Tsuneonella mangrovi: one gene and its partner. The protein of the gene in region 2 interacts with the protein of the main gene of each other region in a pairwise test. Links are inferred from orthologs where the notes say so. Each region holds a gene or a part of one and is shown on either strand. Other genes may lie near its edges.

Region 1 (2,796 bases), 1.4 Mb from region 2 along the record:
ATCGCGTATGACATCGTGACCGATCCGGTCGATACGCAATTCCTTCAAGGCGCTCGAAGCACAGGACTTGCGACGATCGACGGGCTGGAAATGCTGGTCGGGCAGGCGGCGGTGGCCTTCCAACATTTCTTTGGCGTCGAGCCTCCGCGTGCATTCGATGCCGAACTGCGCGAAAGGCTTTTGGCATGAGCGCCGATGATTCGCCCGCTCGCAAGGCTCACGGGGGGCCGCTGGTCCTCGGCCTCACCGGTTCGATCGGGATGGGCAAATCGACTGTTGCAGCGATGTTCGAGGACTTGGGTGTGCCGGTGTTCGATGCCGACGCCTGCGTGCGCCGGATGCAAGGCCCCGACGGCGCCTTGCTGCCAGCTATCGAGGAGGCGTTCCCGGGATCGACCGGGCCCGAGGGGGTCCGGCGTGAGGCACTGGGGGCGCAAGTTTTCGGCGACAAGGATGCGCTCGCGCGGCTTGAAGCGATTGTCCACCCGGCAGTCGGGAAGGAACGCACTGCATTCCTCGCCAGCCATGCCGATGCGCCGCTGGTGGTGTTCGATATCCCGCTGCTGTTCGAAAAAGGCGGGGCGCAGGCAGTCGATGCCGTAGCAGTGGTTTCGGCACCCGCCGAAGCGCAGCGCGCCAGGGTTCTCGCTCGCCCAGGTATGACCGCGGAAAAGTTTGTTCGCATCCTCTCGCTGCAGGTTCCGGATGCTCAGAAGCGCGAGCGTGCGGACTATGTCATCGATACCGGCGCGAGCCTGGCCGAGACGCGCGCCCATGTCGCTCAGCTGGTTGCTGCACTGACAGGGAGCAATCGCTAGCCCATTCGCGAGTCGCAGGCTTGTCAGGCGGAGGTTTCGCGCCGATATAGATTGGTGATGCGCGAGATCGTGTTCGATACCGAGACTACTGGACTGGATCCCAAGACGGGCGATCGACTGGTCGAGATCGGATGCATCGAAATGGTCAATCGGGTCACTACCGGCGTGACATTCCACGCCTATTTCAATCCCGATCGCGACATGCCGGAGGCCGCCGAAGCGGTGCACGGGCTGTCGGCAGCATTCCTTTCGGACAAGCCGCGGTTCCACGAGCGCGCTGGCGAATTGCTCGAATTTCTCGGCGATGCGTCGTTGGTTGCGCACAACGCCAGTTTCGATTTCGGGTTCCTCAATGCCGAACTCGCGATCGCGGAATTGGAACCGGTCGGTCTCGACCGGATGGTCGACACGATCGCGATTGCCAAGCGGCGCCACCCCGGTGCCAAGCTGTCGCTCGATGCCCTGTGCACGCGCTACGGGATCGACCGGAGCCACCGCGTGAAGCACGGTGCGCTGCTCGATGCCGAACTGCTCGCGCAGCTCTACGTCGAGCTTACCGGCGGAAGACAGATCGGGCTCGAACTTGCTGCCGAAGCTGGCGACGAGACGGTGTTCGTTGCGTCGCCATCCCAGGCCAAGCGCGAGCGACCCTTTCGCGAGCCGCGCCCCCACAGCGCACCGGACCAAGAGCTCGCCCGCCACCGCGCGTTTATCGACCGGATTGAAGGAGCAATCTGGGCCGATCGCGCGTTAGGCAAATGAGTCGCACAACAAGCAGGAGATGACGTGACGATGGACATTCGGATCTCGGGCCACCAGGTCGAAACCGGCGCAGCACTGCAGGAGCATGTGGAAGATCGCTTGACCGGGATCGTCGACAAATATTTCAACCGCGCGATTTCCTCCAACGTTACATTCGGCAAGGCTCCGGCGGGTGCGTTCAGTTGCGACATCGTCACGCACGTGATGCAGGGCCTGATCCTCAAGGCGCACGGTGCCGCTCAGGACGCCCACCTCGCGGCCGATGCCGCCGCTGAAAAGATCGACAAGCAGCTGCGCCGGTACAAGCGGCGCCTGCAGGACCGTCACGAGCAATCACAATATGCCGCCGAGGAAGAAGAGGCCGCATACACGATTTTCGCGGCGCCCGCCGAGGACGCCGAAGACGATTCGAGTGGCGAGACCCCTATGATCATTGCCGAAACCACCGCCGATATCCCCGAAGCGAGCGTCGCCGACGCGGTGATGATGCTCGATTTGCGCGATACCAATGCGATGTTCTTCAAAAATGCTGGCACTGGACGGCACAATATGGTTTATCGCCGCCGCGATGGGTCGATCGGCTGGGTCGAACCGCGCTAGGCGCCACTTTTCCAAACAGGGGATGTGCGAGCCGCTTCGCCCCAATCTGGCGATCCTGGACGCGCTCCTGCGAGGCAGCGCGACGCGTGGGATTGAAAGCATTAGAACGAAGACGAAATTGCGATGGATGTGATTTACAAGCTGTTGCCTGAAGCCGTCTGGGTCGACGACCTGGCCGACAAGCGCGCGATTCTCGAAGCGATGGCGACACGGTTCGCCAAGGTATACGCGCTCGATCGCGTGACCGTGCTTGAGGGTCTCGAGGAGCGCGAGGCACTCGGCAGTACGGGATTTGGTCGCGCCGTTGCCCTGCCGCATGCGCGCATCGATGGACTCAGCCGACCCGTTGCTGCGCTGCTGAAACTGGAAAGTCCGGTCGATTTCGCATCTGCCGACAAACTGCCGGTCGACCTGGTTATCGGACTGCTTTCGCCGACCAATTCGGGGGCCACGCACTTGCACGCGCTTGCCGCCCTGTCGCGAATGGTGCGCGACGAGGACACCCATCGCGCGCTGTCCGAGGCGCAGGACACCGAAGCGCTCTATGCGCTGCTGACCAACGCCTCTGATCGTGACGCCGCCTGATAGTGCGGGTGGCGGCTCGGCAAGTGGTGCC
Region 2 (4,218 bases):
CTTCACCCCGCAATACGAAGGGCTCGAGGAGCTACAGCGCAAATATGCCGACAAGGGTTTCGAAGTACTCGGCTTTCCGTGCAACCAGTTTGCCGGCCAAGAGCCCGGAAATGCGGAAGAGATCGCCAGTTTCTGCAAGCTGACCTACGACGTGACTTTCCCGATCATGCAGAAGATCGAAGTCAACGGCGACGGCGCAATCCCGCTCTATGAATGGATGAAATCGGAAGCTCCCGGGCTGATGGGAACCAAGTCGGTGAAGTGGAACTTCACCAAGTTCCTGATCGACCGCGAAGGCAATGTCGTGCGTCGTTATGCACCGAACGATGCCCCGGCGAGCATCGAGAAGGATATCGCCGCTCTGCTGTGATCTTGCCTTCCAGGGCTGTGGAGAAATCGAGCACGGTCAGGCTTAGCGAATCGCGTCCGAATTCGTAGGTTCCGACGATGGCTTACGTCCCGTTCGTCCCCTTGCGCGTCATGTCGAGCTATTCGATGCTCGAAGGGGCGATTGATCCCAAGGCAATCGCCAAAGTCGCCAAGGATCGCGGATTCCCGGCGATCGCGATTTGCGATCGAAACGGTCTCTACGGCTCGGTCGCTTTTGCCGAGGCGTGTTTCGGCCTCGGCGTGCAACCGATCATCGGCACATTGCTAGGGGTAGCGCGCGACGAGACGATCGACCACTTGCCGCTGTTTGCGCAGGATGAGACCGGATACGACAACCTCTGTGCGCTCGTCAGTAAAGCGCATCTCGAGCGACCGCTCGATTTGTCAGCGCACGTCCAGCTGGCCGACCTCGAAGGCAAGACCGATGGCCTGATCGCGCTCACCGGAGCGAACGAAGGCGGACTCACCCGGTTGTATGCCGACAGTAAATCCGACGATGCGGAAGCGCTTGCCGAACGCCTGATGGCGCTGTTTCCGGGGCGTCTCTACGTCGAGCTTGCCCGGCATGGCAGCCCGATATGCGAACGGGCCGAGGAATCGCTCGTCGCGCTCGCATACGCCCGCGACCTGCCACTGGTCGCGACCAATCCCGCCAATTTCGCCGATCCGCATTTCCACGCAGCGCACGATGCGATGCTGTGCATCGCCAATTCGACCCATCTCGATGCGCCCGAACGCCCGCGTTCGAACCCCGAGGCGTTCGTCAAATCCGGGCCGATGATGGAAGAGCTTTTCGAAGACCTTCCCGAAGCATTGGCAAACACGCTGGTGATTGCCCAGCGATGCGGCGTTGCGCCCCCGCAACGCGCTCCGATCCTGCCGAGCCTTGCCGGCGATCTCGAAGGCGAAGCCAGAGCACTGGCCGACGATTCGCGAAACGGTCTCGTCGAGCGATTGAAGCAGTATTATCCGGAGCCGCTCCACGATGAGCTTCGGTGCGCGCTCACTCACCCGGATGCCAATCTCGGCGAATTGAGTGAGGAATTCCCCTTGCTTGAGAGCGAGGGCGTGTGGGGTGAAGTCCGCGAATACAAGAAACGGCTCGAGTTCGAGATCGACATCATCGTAGGCATGGGGTTCCCGGGCTACTTCCTTATCGTTGCCGACTTCATCAAGTGGGCCAAGGATCAGGACATCCCCGTTGGGCCGGGCCGCGGTTCAGGCGCTGGCAGCCTGGTCGCCTGGGCGCTGACGATCACCGACCTCGACCCGATCCGGCTGGGGCTGCTGTTCGAACGCTTTCTCAATCCCGAGCGCGTCTCGATGCCGGACTTTGACATCGATTTCTGCGAAACGCGGCGCGGCGAAGTGATCCGCTACGTCCAGGCCAAGTACGGCCACGATCACGTCGCGCAGATCATCACATTCGGCAAGATGAAGGCCCGCGCGGTGCTGCGCGATACCGGGCGTATCCTGCAAATGAGCTACGGGCACGTGGATCGTCTCTGCAAGATGGTGCCCAATCACCCGACCGATCCCTGGCCGCTTCCGCGCGCGCTTAACGGTGTTTCCGAATTCAAGCGCGAATACGACAACGACGACGAGGTCAAGCGGCTGATCGACCTGGCGATGCAGTTGGAAGGGTTGCCGCGCAACAGCTCGACCCATGCGGCGGGCGTCGTGATCGGCGACCGACCGCTCAGCCAGCTGGTCCCACTCTACCGCGATCCGCGATCGGATATGCCGGTCACGCAGTTCGACATGAAATTCGTCGAAAGCAGCGGACTGGTGAAGTTCGACTTCCTCGGGCTGAAAACGCTTTCGGTCCTCAAGAAGGCGGTCCAGCTGCTTGCCAAACGCAAGATCGAGATCGACCTTTCGACGTTGCCGCTCGACGATCCTGCGGTGTTCGAATTGCTCAAGGTCGGCAACACTGTCGGCGTGTTCCAGCTGGAATCCGAGGGGATGCGGCGCACGCTGACGGCCGTCAAGCCGAGCAAGTTCGAAGACATCATCGCGCTGGTCTCGCTCTATCGACCGGGACCGATGGACAACATCCCGCTGTTCGGCAAGCGCAAGGCCGGCGAAGTTCCGATCGAATACCCGCACCCCAAGCTCGAGGAAATCCTAGCCGAGACCTACGGCATCTTCGTCTACCAGGAACAGGTGATGCAGGCCGCGCAGATCCTCGCGGGCTACTCGCTCGGCGACGCAGACCTGCTCCGCCGGGCAATGGGCAAGAAAAAGCAGTCGGAGATGGACGCGCAGCGCCACCGCTTCATCAAAGGTTGCGCCGAGGTGTCCGATATCCCGGCAAACAAGGCGAGCGAGCTGTTCGACTTGATCGACAAGTTCGCCGGATACGGCTTCAACAAGTCGCACGCCGCCGCTTACGCGCTGCTCGCGTACCAGACGGGATGGCTCAAGGCGCACTATCCGGAAGAGTTTTTCGCCGCATCGATGTGCTTCGACATGCACCAGTCGGAAAAGCTGGCGGTCTTCGTCGATGACGCGCGGCGGCAAGGAATCGCAGTTGAACCGCCCGATATCAACCGTTCCGAGGCCGAGTTCACCGTCGAACGGACCGACGAAGGTTATGCCGTGCGCTATGCGCTCGCCGGAGTGCGAAACGTCGGCGAGAAAGCGATGGAAGCGATTGTGGCCGAGCGCGAGGCGCATGGCTGGTTCGACACCCTTCAGCAGCTGTTCGAGCGCATTCCGCCGGGCGCGATGAACCGGCGCCAGCTCGAAGCGCTGGCCTGTGCCGGGGCACTCGATCACCTCGAGCCCAATCGCGCCAAGGTCCACGATAATGCCGAGATGCTGATGGCGGTCGCCGATGCGGCCGAACGCGAACGCTCGAGCGGCCAGCACGGCCTGTTCGGTGGTGAGGAGCACGAAGGCGAAACACTGCGACTTGCCGAGGTCGAGGAATGGTCGCGCTCGGAACGGATGAGCAAAGAACGCGAAATGTTCGGGTTCTACTTCTCCGCGCATCCAGTCCAGCAATTCCGCGAAATCGCGTCCGCCAACGGTGCACGCAGCTATGCCTCGTTGATGGAGGGCGGCGCGCCACCGGGCGGTCGCGCTCAGGCAGTGATGGCCGCGATGGTCGAGAAGGTCTCACGCGGAAAGACCCGCAAGGGTAACGACTTCATCCGCGCAGACTTTTCCGACGCGACCGGGCAATTCTCTGCCGCTTGCTTCGAAGAGGGGCTGGTCGCCAGCTTCCAGAAATGGTCCGAAGAGAGCACTTGCGTACTGCTCAACGTAGAGCTCGATTCACCCACTCCGGACGAGCCGCCCCGCATAACGGTGCGTGGCGCGCGACCGCTCAAGGACGTGAAGGCCGGCGCACGGATGCTGCTCAAGCTCGATGTGTTCGATCCGTCGGCGATCGAAGCGCTCAAGATGGAGCTCGCGCCAGGGCCGGAAGGGCGGGGCGAGGTTTGCGTGCGGCTCCGCACCGGCGAAGGGCGCGAACCGATCGTGCGGCTCGGCTGGAGTTACCACCTCGACGGCGAACTGGCCGAACGACTCGCCGCAATCGAGGGTATCGTCAACGTTTCACTGACCACACAACGCGGACAGGCGAGACTTCGGCTTGTGGCCTGACAAACCGGTTTTGCTTGCGCCGATAGTCCCTCCATTGCAGTCTTGATCCCACAACAAGCCGCCCGAACGGGCACGAGCAGTGGGAGAGAGTAATGCTCGGAGCAATGCAGGACTGGACGATGCGGGTTACGCGGGTGATCGATCACGCCGCGCGCGAGGCGGGGGCCCGCGAAATCGTCAGCCGCTGGGCCGATGGGACCGAAACACGCACCA

What was found.
Region 1: the proteins of dnaE (region 2) and dnaQ interact in binary tests that used the Escherichia coli proteins (3 or more experiments, as listed by UniProt). The link is inferred for Tsuneonella mangrovi from one-to-one orthologs.

What each region holds. Positions count from the first base shown.
Region 1 is NZ_CP022889.1:1,754,282-1,757,077, forward strand. What follows is about bases 1-2,727. They hold dnaQ (DNA polymerase III subunit epsilon), read left to right. Parts: upstream 1-875; coding sequence 876-1,580; downstream 1,581-2,727. Other genes in these bases: CJO11_RS08550 (shikimate dehydrogenase family protein), read left to right, coding at 1-189; coaE (dephospho-CoA kinase), read left to right, coding at 186-818; hpf (ribosome hibernation-promoting factor, HPF/YfiA family), read left to right, coding at 1,611-2,180; CJO11_RS08570 (PTS sugar transporter subunit IIA), read left to right, coding at 2,304-2,727. In the rest of the region: more of CJO11_RS08570, read left to right, coding at 2,728-2,765; CJO11_RS08575 (PaaI family thioesterase), read left to right, coding at 2,752-2,796. UniProt on the Escherichia coli protein: DNA polymerase III is a complex, multichain enzyme responsible for most of the replicative synthesis in bacteria. The epsilon subunit contain the editing function and is a proofreading 3'-5' exonuclease.
Region 2 is NZ_CP022889.1:357,875-362,092, reverse strand. Bases 57-4,205 are described here. They hold dnaE (DNA polymerase III subunit alpha), read left to right. Parts: upstream 57-447; coding sequence 448-4,005; downstream 4,006-4,205. Other genes in these bases: CJO11_RS01735 (long-chain fatty acid--CoA ligase), read left to right, coding at 4,098-4,205; CJO11_RS01745 (glutathione peroxidase), read left to right, coding at 57-370. In the rest of the region: more of CJO11_RS01745, read left to right, coding at 1-56; more of CJO11_RS01735, read left to right, coding at 4,206-4,218. UniProt on the Escherichia coli protein: DNA polymerase III is a complex, multichain enzyme responsible for most of the replicative synthesis in bacteria. This DNA polymerase also exhibits 3' to 5' exonuclease activity. The alpha chain is the DNA polymerase catalytic subunit.